One region of the Pantoea sp. SGAir0418 genome, then DNA from elsewhere that is predicted to be linked to it. Evidence: predicted binding sites of a transcription regulator. Region 1 holds the regulator's gene; the other holds the start of a gene.
The links. The regulator LexA, encoded in region 1, represses DNA repair genes until DNA is damaged. The targets are predictions, from matches to a motif close to TNCTGTATGTACATACAGNA.
Positions count from the first base shown of each region.

Region 2: a site for LexA is predicted at 5,423-5,442, ahead of dinB (DNA polymerase IV). Genes of this name have one in related genera too.

Region 1 covers NZ_CP027911.1:3,662,812-3,670,428, forward strand. Annotated here, with positions in the region: gene dinF (MATE family efflux transporter DinF) at 61-1,386, opposite strand; gene lexA (transcriptional repressor LexA) at 1,515-2,129, opposite strand; gene C1N84_RS17130 (diacylglycerol kinase) at 2,235-2,603, opposite strand; gene plsB (glycerol-3-phosphate 1-O-acyltransferase PlsB) at 2,729-5,152, shown strand; gene ubiA (4-hydroxybenzoate octaprenyltransferase) at 5,287-6,153, opposite strand; gene ubiC (chorismate lyase) at 6,178-6,696, opposite strand; gene psiE (phosphate-starvation-inducible protein PsiE) at 6,789-7,199, opposite strand; gene C1N84_RS17155 (UTRA domain-containing protein) at 7,270-7,617, opposite strand, start outside.
Region 2 covers NZ_CP027911.1:3,112,310-3,119,926, reverse strand. Annotated here, with positions in the region: gene C1N84_RS14665 (pyridoxal phosphate-dependent aminotransferase) at 1-238, opposite strand, end outside; gene fadE (acyl-CoA dehydrogenase FadE) at 423-2,873, opposite strand; gene lpcA (D-sedoheptulose 7-phosphate isomerase) at 3,103-3,681, shown strand; gene C1N84_RS14650 (class II glutamine amidotransferase) at 3,730-4,497, shown strand; gene dpaA (peptidoglycan meso-diaminopimelic acid protein amidase) at 4,468-5,211, opposite strand; gene dinB (DNA polymerase IV) at 5,456-6,511, shown strand; gene pepD (beta-Ala-His dipeptidase) at 6,619-7,617, opposite strand, start outside.

The DNA.
Region 1 (7,617 bases):
TATAGTAGCCGCTTCGGATTGTGCACAGAATTACAGATTATTCTGGCATCTGCGCTGCGCTTATGGCTGGCTGAACCAGCTGTCACGCTGCCAGTGGCGGCGCCACATCCATCCCAGCGTCAGGCCGCGCAGCGCCAGAAACACCGTGATCGCCAGCCATAAACCGTGATTCCCTAACCACGGCAGCGTCAGCAAAGTGATGCCGAAACCGGCTGCTGCCATGATCATGCTGTTACGCATTTCGCGGCCGCGCGTCGCGCCAATGAACATGCCGTCCAGCAGATAACACCAGACGCCGACCAGCGGTAAAATCACCTGCCACAGCAGAAAGCGATCGGCCATCTCACGCAGCGGCTGCAGCGAGGTAAGCAGCGCAACAATGTGCGGCCCGCTGAGCGCATAAATAAGCGCAAACAGCAGCGCAACGATACCCGCCTGGCGACAGGCGGCATGCCAGATCAGCAGCAGCCGGCTGCGATCTTTTGCCCCTACCGCTTCACCCGAGCAGGCTTCCACCGCGTAAGCAAAGCCGTCCAGCGCATAGGCAGTAAACGTCAGGAACATCAACAGCACCGCATTGACCGCAACCACATCCGGTCCGATGCGTGCACCCAGCAGGGTCAGCGAGGCGAAGCAGATCTGCAGCATGAGCGAGCGCAGCATGATGTCGCGATTAAGGCGAAATAACCGCGCCGCGTCACCGCGCCAGCTGTTTTTCAGCAGTTTGAAATCGATACCGCGCAGTTTCAGCACGCGCGCCACCATCCATAATCCCACTGCCAGCGTCACGTATTCGGCCAGCGCCGTGGCGGCGGCGGCACCGGCAACGCCCCAGTGCAGTTTCAGCACCAGCAGCAGATCGAGCAGGATGTTGACCAGGTTTCCGACAATCAGCAGAACCATCGGCGCACGCGCATACTGCACGCCCAGCAGCCAGCCGAGAATCACCAGGTTAGCCAGCGTAGCCGGTGCGCTCAGCCAGCGGATTTCAATGAAGATCTGCGCCTGCTGCTGGACTTCCGCGCTGCCGCCCATCAGCGTTGCCGCCAGGCTACTGGCAGGAGAACGCAGCAGCGCCAGCAGCAACCCGGCGGCCAGAGCGATCAGCAGCGGCTGCATCAGTGCGCGCGCCAGTGCCTGTTTATCGCCGGCCCCGAACGCCTGCGCGGTTAAACCGGTGGTGCTCATACGCAGAAACAGCAGCAGCATAAAGATGAAGCTGGTTGCCGTGGTGCCTACGGCCACGCCGCCGAGGTAGATCGGGCTATCAAGATGGCCAATCACGGCGGTATCGACCACGCCGAGCAGCGGCACGGTGATATTGGAGAGGATCATTGGCAACGCCAGTCGCCACAGCGCTTTATCAGAAGAGGAAAATAGCTGCATCAGCCCCATCCCGAGGGTTACGGTGGTCGGCCTGAGCGAGCGCCTTACGGGCCGGGAACAAAAGTATGATTAGAGCAGACTGCGGACAGCGCGCGAGCGCCGCCGCAGCGGGGGAGATCAACCGGGTTTCAGAGCCACTCGCCGTTGCGCACGATGCCTACGGCCAGCCCTTCCACGGTTAGCGACTGTTCACGGGTATCCACGACAATCGGCTGGAAATCATTGTTTTCCGGCAGCAGCTGGACAATCGCGCCCTGCTTCTTCCAGCGTTTCACCGTGACTTCATCATCGATACGCGCAACCACCACCTGGCCATTGCGCACTTCCTGTGTTTTATGCACCGCGAGCAGATCGCCGTCCATAATGCCGATATCTTTCATCGACATACCGCTGACGCGCAGCAGGAAATCGGCAGAGGGTTTGAACAGGTTGGCGTCGACCTGATAGTGGGCTTCGATATGTTCCTGCGCCAGCAGCGGTTCACCGGCGGCGACGCGACCGATCAGTGGCAGCCCTTCACTCGCCTCTTCTTCCATCAGCAGGCGAATACCGCGCGATGCACCGGAGACGATTTCAATGACACCTTTACGCGCCAGCGCTTTCAGGTGTTCTTCAGCAGCGTTAGGCGAGCGGAAGCCCAGTTGCGAAGCAATTTCAGCACGCGTTGGCGGCATGCCGGTCTGATTAATATGGTCGCGAATCAGGTCATAGACCTGTTGCTGCCTGCTGGTTAACGCTTTCATCCCGCCCCCTGGTTGTTTATACAGTCGCTGTGAGTATATACAGGTATTGGCGAAATGAAAACCGAAACAGAGGGAAAAATCAGCGGCTTGATGAATGTGGAATGTTTATCGCAAATGCGACCAAAGCAGCGCGATCCAGACAAACAGAGCCAGTAAGATAGCCAGCAGTACCGCCGCCGAGCCCATGTCTTTGGCGCGTCCTGCCAGCGGATGGCGCTCCTGACCGATGCGGTCCACCACGGCTTCGATGGCACTATTAAGGATCTCAACAATGACCACCAGCACCACCGAGCCAATCAGCAACACACGCGTGATGGCATCGACATCCAGCCAGCAGGCAATGGCAACCGCGACCAGTGCGGCAATCGCCTCCTGGCGAAAAGCGGCTTCATGCTGCCAGGCAGCGCGCAGCCCCTGCCAGGAATAACCGGCGGCTTTAATGATTCTCAGGAAACCGGTGACGTTATTTGCCATGTTGTGGAACCCTTAACTGTTTTTGACGTCAATGTCTGGGCGCGCGAGGTGGCACAGCCACAGATCTTCGCCGCACTTTCTGGTATGCTTGCCGCGCTTTGCTAACAAGAGGCTTCAAGTTGTCTATGTCAGGTTGGCGTAAACTCTATTACAAATTGTTGAATTTACCACTCTCTATTTTGGTAAAAAGTAAGGTCATTCCGACCGATCCGATCTCGGAACACGGTATCGATCCGACCCGTCCGGTGATGTATGTTTTGCCTTATGATTCAAAGGCGGACCTGCTCACGCTACGCGCACAGTGCCTGAAGCACGATCTGCCGGATCCGCTGGCACCGCTGGAGATTGACGGCACCCTGCTGCCGCGCCACGTATTTATTCACGATGGGCCACGCGTCTTCCCCTATTTCGTGGCGAACCCGGAGTCGGTCAAGCTTTTCCATGACTACCTCGATCTGCACCGCAACAATGCGGCGCTGGACGTACAGATGCTGCCGGTTTCCGTGATGTTTGGCCGTGCGCCAGGCCGTGAAATTCAGGGCGAACCGACGCCACATCTGCGTATTCTTAACGGTATACAGAAGTTCTTTGCCATCCTGTGGCACGGTCGCGACAGCTTTGTCCGCTTCTCGCCCACGGTTTCACTGCGTCAGATGGCCACCGAACACGGTACCGATCAGTCGATCGCGCAGAAGCTGGCACGTGTCGCGCGCATTCATTTTGCCCGCCAGCGGCTGGCAGCCGTCGGCCCGCGTCTGCCGGCACGCCAGGATCTGTTCAACAAGCTGCTGCAGTCCAAAGCGATTGAGAAAGCGGTTGAAGACGAAGCGCGCAGCAAGAAGATTTCGCATGAAAAAGCCCAGCAGAACGCCATCGAAATGATGGAAGAAGTGGCGGCGGATTTCTCGTACGAAGCGATCCGCGTGACTGACCGTGTGATGGGCTGGCTGTGGAGTCGGCTCTATCAGGGCATTAACGTGCACGGCGGCGAACGCGTGCGCCAGCTGGCGCAGGATGGTCACGAAATTGTTTACGTGCCCTGCCACCGCAGCCACATGGATTATCTGCTGCTGTCCTACGTGCTCTATCATCAGGGCCTGGTGCCGCCGCATATTGCTGCCGGTATCAATCTCAACTTCTGGCCAGCCGGACCGATTTTCCGTCGCCTCGGTGCCTTCTTTATTCGTCGTACCTTTAAAGGCAACAAGCTCTACTCCACGGTGTTCCGCGAGTATCTGGGCGAGCTGTTCAGCCGCGGCTATTCGGTTGAGTATTTTGTTGAGGGCGGGCGCTCACGTACTGGCCGTCTGCTCGACCCGAAAACCGGCACGCTGTCGATGACGTTACAGGCGCTGCTGCGCGGCGGCAGCCGTCCTATCACCTTTGTGCCGATCTACATCGGTTATGAGCACGTGATGGAAGTCGGCACTTATGCCAAAGAGCTGCGCGGTGCCGCGAAAGAGAAAGAGGGCTTCATGCAGATGGTGCGCGGCCTGCGCAAGCTGCGTAACCTCGGTCAGGGCTATGTGAACTTCGGTGAGCCGCTGTCGCTGGTTAACTATCTTAACAAACAGGTTCCGGAGTGGCGCGACGCGATTGACCCTATCGATCCTCAGCGTCCGGCGTGGATGACGCCGGTAGTGAACGATATCGCGGCACGTCTGATGGTACGCATCAACGAAGCCGGCGCGGCCAACGCCATGAACCTGTGCGTGACCGCGCTGCTGGCATCGCGCCAGCGTTCGCTGACGCGTGAACAGCTGACGGAACAGCTGGAGTGCTACACCCAGCTGCTGCGCAATGTGCCGTACTCACCCGAGTCAACCGTGCCGGATCTCAGCGCTGAAGCGCTGCTCGATCACGCCATGGGCATGAACAAGTTCGAGACCGAGCAGGACAGTATTGGCGAGATCATCATTCTGCCGCGCGAGCAGGCGGTGCTGATGACCTACTATCGCAACAACATCCACCATATGCTGGTGATGCCGTCGCTGATTGCCGCTATCGTGCAGCAGCATCGGGAGATCAGCGAGGCGGAACTGCTGCGCCAGGTCAGCCTGGTCTATCCGATGCTGAAGAGCGAACTGTTCCTGCGCTGGGACAGTGCCGAACTGCCAGCCCTGCTGAATGCGCTCTGCGCCGAAATGGCGCGGCAGGGGCTGATCACCGTACAGGAAGGCCAGCTGAAAATGAGTGCGGCGCGTTACCGTACGCTGCAGCTGCTGGCGGCCGGGATTCGTGAAACGCTGCAGCGTTTCGCCATCACCTTCGCCATTCTCAGCGCCAAGCCGACCATTAACCGTGGCACGCTGGAGAAAGAGAGCCGCACGCTGGCTCAGCGTCTGTCAGTGCTGCACGGTATCAATGCGCCGGAGTTCTTCGACAAGGCAGTCTTTACCGCGCTGGTGCTGTCGCTGCGTGATGAAGGCTATATCAGTGATTCCGGTGATGCGGATGCTGAACGTACCAATATGATGTGGCAGATGCTGGCCGAACTGGTCACCAGCGATGTCCGTCTGACCATTGAGAGTGCCGTGGCGCACGACTAATGGACGACTGAAAACCGCGGCGCATCTGTCACACGCCAGATTGCGCCGCGGTTTTTATTGTCAGATTCAGGCGCGAAAAGAACGCGCTTCCCACTGCGACGACCGGCGCGCCGCCGGGGTTAATCATCCCGTCATCAGAACAGCGCAACAAACGGCTGGGTATTAAGCAGCACGCCAATAAACAGCACCAGACCAACGTAGTTGTTGTTAAGGAATGCCTGGAAGCACAGCTCACGTTCACGCCCGGCAATCAGTTTCTGCTGATGCACAAACAGCCCGCCCGCCAGCAGCAGCGACCAGTAAAACGCACCGTTCAGATGCAGTAAAATGCCCACCAGTGCCATCAGGCCCAGCGCGGCCAGCTGTAACAACCCGATAATCAGCTTGTCGTAACGCCCAAAAAGAATCGCCGTGGATTTCACGCCAATCTTCAGATCGTCGTCGCGGTCAACCATGGCGTACTGGGTGTCATAAGCCACCGTCCAGCAAATATTGGCGAGAAACACCAGCCAGCAGACAAAGGGTAAGGACTCACTAACCGCCGCCCAGCCCATCGGAATCGCCCAGCCAAACGCCGCGCCCAGCACCACCTGCGGCAGATGGGTATAGCGTTTCATAAAGGGATAAACCCACGCCAGCGCCAGCCCGCCAAATGACAGCAGAATGGTCATGCGGTTCATGGTCAGCACCAGCAGGAACGCCAGCAGACCGAGGCCAGCGAACAGCAGCTTCGCCTCTTTCTCCGTTACCGCGCCGCTGGCTAACGGTCGCGCGGCGGTGCGTTTCACGTGGCCGTCGACGTTACGGTCGGCATAATCGTTGATCACGCAGCCCGCCGCACGCATCACAAACACGCCAGGGACGAACACCAGCAGCACCGACAGCGGCGGAATCGCCATGCCGGACAGCCACAGCGCCCACAGTGTCGGCCACAGCAGCAGCAGCGTGCCAATCGGTTTATCAATACGCATCAGGCGACTATAGGCCTGCCATTTGCTCATGGTTAAAGTCTTTTGCACGGGGCGTTATCCTTGCTTCAGCGCGCGGTACAGCGGCGACGCCGGTAAAAACAGTTCAGTTAACAGCAGCGGTTTGCCGGACAGGCGCAGCCGCGAGCGGCGTCCCCACAGGTCATCAATCTGGCCCGGATCGATAAAATCACGGCTCAGCGTCGAGGAGGCAAACAGGTAGCGTCCCAGCGGTCGCGTGCCGAGATTTTGCAGCATCTGTTCCGGGCCGTTCAGCGTGCTCTCCGGCACCACGGTACGGCCAATCAGCCAGGGTTCATTGTCACCGCACAGCACGATTTCACGCAACCAGAAGCGCGTGTCGGCAGGCAGAAACGCTGCTTCCTGCGGCATCTCATCGGCGGTAATGAACGCTTCCCGCAGCAGTTGTACGGTAACCTGCTGACAATGCTGCTCAAAGCGGCGTGTCATTGAGTCTTCTTCCAGCAGCCAGTCAAGCAGCGGCGGTGAAAGTAACGGGGAAGAGGCTGGCAGCCAGTGCAGTGCGCGTAACTGGCGCAGCGCGTCATGCGACATCAGGACATCTCCGGTAAAAAAGTTGCCCTAGTGTAGCGCACCGCGCTCAGCGTGACACATCTGCTTGTGCCACGCTGGCGTCGCGGGAGGAATTACTCGCGTTTCAGGCGGTTACTGTTGGCCAGCCACAGCGTCACCACCAGAATCAAAATGGCCGCCGAGTAGCACAACGTATCGAAAGGATTTTTATGGTCGACAATGATCAGACGAATAATCGCCGTGATGCCGATATAGACGAAGTAGCGCAGCGGAAAGTGATAGCCGGACTGAAAGTACTTCACAATCAGCGCGATAAACTCGAAATAGAGAAAGTAGATCACAATGCCTTCGATCAGCAGATACGAGGACGCCTGCTCACCGGTGCTGAACAGCACATTCGCCAGGTGAATGGTCTCTTTACCGAGAAACACCACCAGAATAACGGCCAGAATCACCAGGCCAATGTTCAGTACCCACTGTAATACCGAAGCAATAAGCTGCCCCGCCGCTGGTTTTGTTGTCATTATTTTGCGCCTCAGATGACGAGATTCTTCTGGCGCTATCATGCTGTAATGTGATCTAAATCACAATACATCACACCTCAACATCAACGCACAGCGCGTCATAACGCCAGTACTCGCAGTCGCAGTCAATCACCCGCTTATGCTGGTCACGGTTGATACGCGTAATCAGCAGGCCGGGCGTACCGCTCGCCACGTTCAGTGCGGGCGCCGCCCGCGCCGGAAGCGGACCGGGCACAATGGTAAACCGTGCGCCGCCGTAGTGAATGCCGTAGCGCTGGTCATACAGATCGGTCAGCGAGCGGGTGAGATCTTCACGCAGCAGACCGGGAAAGAAGGCCGGATTGAGGTAATGCTCGACGTACAGCACCGCGCGGCCATCAATGCGGCGCAGGCGGCGAATGCGGTACACCTGATCGCC
Region 2 (7,617 bases), 550 kb from region 1:
TTTTATCGGCGATCGCCTCGCGCAGCGGCAGGGTGCCAATCATCGGCGCGTACTGGTTAGCGCCTTCGCTGACGTGATGTGCCAGGCGCTGCTGCAAATAGCGCGGGCCGTCAAAATCGGGAAAGCCCTGTGACAGGTTGATGGCGTTGTGCTGGGCGGCGAGGGCGCTCATTTGGGTAAAAATGGTGGTGCCGAGCGCCGGTAGTTTGCTCTCGGGGATCAGGTTGGGCTGCGTCATTATCGGGTGCCTTAAGCGCGAATGTCGTTGCGGAGTAACCTTATGCTGCAGCCACTATAAACAGGATGTTAACACTTGGCAATCGAGACGCTTAGACGTCTAAACGTGGCTGGCACAGATGCTGAGTGCGCTTATCCGCTGCCGCAGGCCATAAAAAAAGCCTCCGGCTGGAGGCTTTTTACGGTTACGCCGCTTCGCTGGGGCGGGCGCTCGGTTTGGGTTTGTTGTCCGGTTTCGCCACCGCCAGCGCCTCGGGCGCAAAATCATCCACGTTGATGGCCTTCAGCCGGCTGGCTTCGGCCCGCGTCAGCACCTTCGCTTCACTCTCGTCAATCCAGCCTTCTTTCAGCGCGCGCTGGGCCAGCGCATCCAGCCGGGTGAAGGAGAAGTGTTTTTTCTGCTGCTGACACAGACGATCGTGAATCACTTCTGCCGCCATCACATCCTGCAGCGCCTGCTCCAGCTGACCGGCCGGGTTGTGCTCACTCGGCGTCAGATACTGGCCGCGGCCCAGACGGGTGCGGGTTGCGGACGGCAGCTGCAGCATTTTGGCCAGTTTATGATCCAGTTTATCGGACGGTGCCGGGCAGTGTTTCCCGCCGGCGAAAATCACCAGCCGCAGCGCACCCGCAACCAGGCGATTCGGGAAGTTGCGCAGCAGATCGTCCATCGCCACTTCCGCCTGATGCAGCGCATCCTGCACGCCCCAGTGCACCAGCGGCAGATCCGCCTCGTTGCGGCCTTCATCGTCATAGCGTTTCAGCGTGGCGGATGCCAGATACATCTGGCTCAGCACATCGCCGAGGCGTGCCGAAATACGTTCGCGACGTTTCAGGCTACCGCCCAGCACCGCCATCGACACATCCGACAGCAGCGCAAGGTTGGCGCTCAGGCGGTTCAGCTGCTGATAGTAGCGGCGGGTTGCGTCACGGGTTGGCGTAGCGCTGGTGCGGCCGCCGGTCAGGCCAAGCCACAGGCTGCGCACTTTATTGCTGCCGACGTGGCCGATATGGCTGAACAGCGCGCGGTCAAAGGCGACGAGATCGTTCTTCGCGGCGGCATTCATCTCTTCCAGCACCCACGGATGGCAGCGGATTGCGCCCTGGCCAAAAATAATCATGCTGCGCGTCAGGATGTTCGCGCCCTCAACGGTGATGGCGATCGGGGCACCCTGATAGGCTCGCGCCAGGAAATTATTCTCGCCAAGCATGATGCCTTTACCGCCGGCGATATCCATTGCATCAATGATGGCGCGCTGGCCGCGATGGGTGCAGTGGTATTTGACAATCGCTGACAGCACCGCCGGTTTTTCGCCCAGCATAATGCCGCTGGTGATCAGCGTCGCCGCCGCGTCCATCACGTAAGCGTTACCGGCGATGCGCGCCAGCGGCTCCTCAATCCCTTCCATTTTACCGATAGAGACTTTGAACTGGCGGCGAATGTGCGCGTAGGCACCGGTCGCCAGCGCCAGGCTTTTCAGGCTGCCGGTCGCGTTAGACGGCAGAGTAATGCCGCGTCCTACCGACAGGCACTCAACCAGCATGCGCCAGCCCTGACCGGCCATGGCCGGACCGCCGATGATGTAATCGATCGGCACAAAGATATCTTTGCCGCGCGTCGGCCCGTTCTGGAACGGCACGTTCAGCGGGAAGTGACGTCTGCCAATTTCAACGCCTGGCGTATGGGTCGGGATCAGCGCACAGGTAATGCCCAGCTCTTCGGTTTCGCCCAGCAGATGATCCGGGTCGGAGAGCTTAAAGGCGAGGCCGAGTACGGTGGCAATCGGCGCCAGGGTAATGTAGCGTTTGTTCCAGGTCAGGCGCATGCCCAGCACCTGCTGGCCCTGCCAGTCGCCCATGCACACCACGCCGGTATCCGGAATGGCGCCGGCGTCGGAGCCCGCTTCCGGGCTGGTCAGCGCAAAGCAGGGGATTTCATCGCCGCGCGCGAGGCGTGGCAGGTAGTGATCTTTCTGCTCATCGGTGCCGTAATGCTGCAGCAGTTCACCCGGGCCCAGCGAGTTCGGCACGCCGACGGTGATCGCCAGGATCCCGGACACGCCTGCCAGTTTTTGCAGCACACGCGCCTGCGCGTAAGCGGAAAACTCCAGACCGCCGTACTCTTTTTTGATGATCATGGCAAAGAAGCGGTGCTGCTTGAGGTAAGCCCACAGCTCCGGCGGCAGATCGGCCATTTCATGGGTGATTTCGAAGTCGTTAGCCATGCGGCAGGCTTCTTCTACCGGGCCATCCAGAAACGCCTGTTCCTCTTCGGTCAGGCGCGGCTGCGGGTAGTTGTGCAGTTTCTGCCAGTCCGGTTTGCCGCGAAACAGATCGCCTTCCCACCAGGTGGTACCGGCGTCGATCGCCTCTTTTTCGGTGCGCGACATCGGCGGCATCACCTTCTGGAAGCTGTGCAGAGCCGGCTTAGAGAACATGCTGCGGCGCATCGCCGGCAGGTTGAAAGGCAGCAGAATAATGGCCAGCGGCAGCAGCAGCCACGGCGTCCACAGGCCGGTGGCGGCCAGTGCCGCGGTCCACAGCAGCACAATCGCACTGCTGAGCCGCAGTGAAACCTGATGGTAGAAGAGGGCGCTAATTAACACCAGCGTCGCGATGATCGAGGCAAGCAACATAATGAACCGCTCCGTAAGTTGTAAGAGGTCTGACCTGTTAGTGATAAGGTTTAGAGCAGCACACGAAATTTATCAATTTGTTTACACCGCAATTACAACCGAACTCACAAAATCGCGCCGGCAATTGGACGCCAGCGCGGCGTCGCGCTTTTCCCTGCTGCGGGCGCTTTGCGGCTCTGGCCCATTCCGTTAAACTTGCTGGGTCAATTTTCCTCTAAAGGACATCCCTATGTATCAGGACATTATTCGCTCAGAACTCAATGAAGCCGCCGATACGCTCAATAAGTTCCTGAGTGATGAAGCCAACATTCACGCCATTCAGCGCGCAGCCGTGCTGCTGGCCGACAGCTTCAAAGCCGGTGGCAAAGTGCTCTCCTGCGGCAACGGCGGCTCGCACTGCGATGCCATGCACTTCGCTGAGGAGCTGACCGGGCGCTACCGCGAAAATCGTCCTGGCTATCCGGCCATCGCCATTTCGGATGTCAGCCATCTCTCCTGCGTCAGCAACGATTTTGGCTACGACTATGTGTTCTCCCGCTACATCGAGGCGGTCGGGCGCGAGGGCGATGTGCTGCTGGGGCTGTCCACTTCGGGTAACTCGGCCAACATCATCAAAGCCGTAGAAGCCGCGCGCGCCAAAGGCATGAAAGTGATTACCCTGACCGGCAAAGACGGTGGCAAAATGGCCGGTACGGCCGATATCGAAATTCGCGTGCCGCACTTTGGTTATGCCGATCGCATTCAGGAGATTCACATCAAAGTGATCCATATCCTGATGCTGTTAATCGAAAAAGAGATGGTTAAGTGATGACGTGCTCCTCCCGCGCCCGCGGGAGGTTCTGATAAGGCGGTTGCTATGTGCGAATTGCTCGGGATGAGCGCCAATGTCCCCACGGATATCTGTTTCAGTTTTACCGGTCTGGTGCAGCGTGGCGGTGCAACCGGGCCGCACAAAGATGGCTGGGGTATCACCTTTTACGAAGATAAAGGCTGCCGCACCTTTAAAGATCCGCTGCCGAGCTACAACTCGCCGATTGCCCGCCTGGTGCAGGAGTATCCGATCAAGTCGCATTCGGTGGTGGCGCATATTCGTCAGGCCAATCGCGGCCAGGTATCACTGGAAAATACCCATCCGTTTACCCGCGAACTGTGGGGCCGCAACTGGACTTACGCGCATAACGGCCAGCTAAAGGGCTATCGCCAGCTGGAGACCGGGCATTTCCGTCCGGTAGGCGAAACCGACAGCGAAAAGGCGTTTTGCTGGATTCTGCATAAGCTGGCTGAGCGCTATCCGCGCACGCCGGGCAACTGGCCGGCGGTGTTTCGCTATGTGGCGGAACTGGCGACGGAACTGCGCCAGAAGGGCGTGTTCAATATGCTGCTGTCTGACGGACGCTATCTGATGGCCTTCTGCTCAACCAATCTGTACTGGATTACGCGCCGCGCGCCGTTTGGCAAAGCGAAGCTGCTCGATCAGGATGTGGAGATTGATTTTCTGCAGCAGACCACGCCGAAAGACGTGGTGACGGTGATTGCGACGCAGCCGCTGACCGGTAATGAAACCTGGCACCGCATCGTGCCAGGTGAGTGGGCATTATTTTACCTGGGTGAGCGCCAGGAATGATTTCGACGCCGCTTCCGGCGTGGTCATGACCGGCGTGTTGTTCACCGCATACTGACCGGTTGCCGTCACGTTGACCGTTGGCGGCACGTGGTATTTGGCGAAGTAAGCATAGCCCGGCTGCAGTTCACGCCAGAAGCTGATGTAAGTCGAGTAACGATGACGCTGCATGTTGCTGTCGGTCATGCGGAACGGGAAGATGTTAACCTGCACATCCTGCTGACCGTTACGCAGCGCGGCGTTCACGTAAGTGAAGATCTCATCCATCGACGCGTTGGTCATGGCATAGCAGCCCACGGACACGCAATCGCCGTGAATCATCAGATAGTTACCGTTATAGCCTTTGGCGCGATCGTACTGATTCGGAAATCCGGTATTGATGGCGCGATAAAAACGGCTGTCCGGCTTAAGCTGATTCATCTTCACGTTATAAAAGCCTTCCGGACTTTTAAAATCGCCCTGACGACGTTTCGGCCCGAGGCCGCCGGAGAAGTTACAGATGCGATAGCTGTCCAGCAGACGATATTCATTACCGATTTTGCCGTACAGTTCCAGCGTACGCTCTTCCTTGAAGATCTGAATAAATACCGGTGTACCCAGTAATTGTTTCTTTAACTCTTTGCTCACCGGAGCCAGCGGCTGCATTGGCTCAGGCGTCATTGCCCAGCTCAGGAGCGGCATAAGAATCATCGCAAACAATAATGCGATTCTGCCCATTCTGTGTGTACCTTGAAGTGAAGAGGAACGCTGACGCAGTGCGTCACTGTATTGCATTATCGGAAATATCCGCTACCGCAGCGCAACATTATCATTGTCTGGCGTTTAATCAAGCCGGAGTCCGAGAAAATGGTGCAATCCTAAAGGGAATACGACCACAAATTTGTAAACTTTAATCGCACGCGCCACAAATATTGCCGTTGTTTTTCTCTGCTGTATACTTATCCAGTATCCGGAGGGGCGTATGCGCAAAATCATTCATGTCGATATGGACTGCTTTTTCGCGGCAGTGGAAATGCGCGACGATCCTTCATTACGTGATATCCCGATTGCCATCGGCGGCAGCCGCGTGCAGCGCGGCGTAATCAGCACCGCCAACTATCCGGCGCGGAAATACGGCGTGCGCAGCGCGATGCCGACCGCCACGGCGCTGCGCCTCTGTCCCCATCTGAAACTGCTGCCCGGCCGCTTTGACGCCTATAAAGAAGCCTCGCAGCAGATTCGCGCCATCTTTACCCGCTATACGCCACTGATTGAGCCATTGTCGCTGGATGAAGCCTACCTGGATGTCACCGACAGTGAATACTGCCAGGGATCGGCCACGCTGATGGCGCAGGCGATTCGCGCCGATATCCTGCGCGAAACCGGCCTGACCGCGTCCGCCGGCATTGCGCCGATCAAGTTCCTCGCCAAAATCGCCTCAGACATGAACAAGCCAGATGGCCAGTATGTAATTACGCCGCAGGCGATGCCGGACTTTCTGCTGACGCTGCCGCTGAGCAAGATTCCCGGCGTTGGCAAAGTGGCCACCAAAAAGCTCGAAGAGATGGGGCTGCGCACCTGCGCTGACGTACAGCAGGCCGATCTGGCGCAACTGCTGAAGCGCTTTGGAAAATTTGGCCGCGTGCTGTGGGAGCGCAGCAACGGCATCGACGATCGCGACGTGGTGGTGGAGCGCGAGCGCAAATCACTGGGCGTTGAGCGTACGCTGGGCGAGGACATCCATCACTGGGAGCAATGCCTGGAGATTATTGATTTTCTCTACGCCGAGCTCGATCGCCGTCTCAGCGCGATCCGCCCGGATAAGCAGATTGCACGCCAGGGCGTAAAGCTGAAGTTCAACGATTTCCAGCTCACCACCCAGGAGCATGTCTGGCCGGTGTTGAATAAAGACGACATGATCGCCGTGGCGCGTCAGGCCTGGGACGAACGCCGCGCCGGACGCGGTGTGCGGCTGGTGGGGCTGCACGTCACGCTGGTAAATCCGCAGCTGGAGCGCCAGCTGGTGCTGGGGTTGTAATGGCTGAGCTGCCGCTGGAAGAGCGCTACAGCGCGGTCGCCTGACGCGGCACCGTTACCGTAAATAAAAATCCTGCCCGGGGGCAGGATTTTTTTATCGCAACGGCGTTACGCTTTTTCCGGTACTACATTCAGCAGCGCGGTCAGCAGTTTCCAGTACAGACCGACGCTGTCGATGTGCACCTGCTCGTCCGGCGAATGCGGACCGGTGATGGTTGGCCCAATCGACACCATGTCCATGTCTGGATACGGTTTTTTGAACAGACCGCACTCCAGACCGGCGTGAATCACCTGAATGTTTGGCGTCTTACCAAACAGCGCTTCATAGGTTTTACGCGTCAGCGCCATGATGGGCGAGTCGGCATCCGGCTGCCAGCCCGGGTAACCGCCTTTCGGCGCGGTTTTCGCCCCGGCCAGCGCACCAAGCGAGGTCAGGGTTTCGACTACCCAGTCTTTACCGGTGTCGATCAGCGAGCGAATCAGGCAGATGATCTCGGCGCTGTCCTGCTCCATGGTGACCACGCCGACGTTAAGCGAGGTTTCCACCACGCCTTTCGCCACGTCCGAGTTGCGAATCACACCGTTTGGCGTGCTGTTCAGCAGGTTGATGAAGCGATCGCGGCTGTCTGCGGTCAGCGCCTGGCCCTGATGCGCCAGCGGCTCACTCAGCACGGCGACGTTCTTCTCTTTACTGCCCAGCTCATTCTGCAGCGTGGCCTGGAAATGGGCGGCAGCAGACTTCAGCGCATCCACTTTATGGCTGTCGATGGCCAGCGTAGCGAACGCCTCGCGCGGAATCGCATTGCGCAGCGTACCGCCGGTGAACTCAATCAGACGGATATCCAGCTCAGCCGCGTGCACGGCAAGGAAGCGCGCCAGCAGCTTGTTGGCGTTGCCGAGACCAAGATGAATGTCCGCGCCGGAGTGGCCGCCTTTCAAACCTTTCAGCGTCAGCTTCAGGGTTTCGTAACCGGCAGGCACGGCCTCGCGGCTCAGCGGCAGGGTAGTGATAAAGTCGATACCCCCGGCGCAGCCCATGTAGATCTCACCTTCCTCTTCCGAGTCGGTGTTGATCAGGATGTCCGCCTGCAGCCAGTTTGGTTGCAG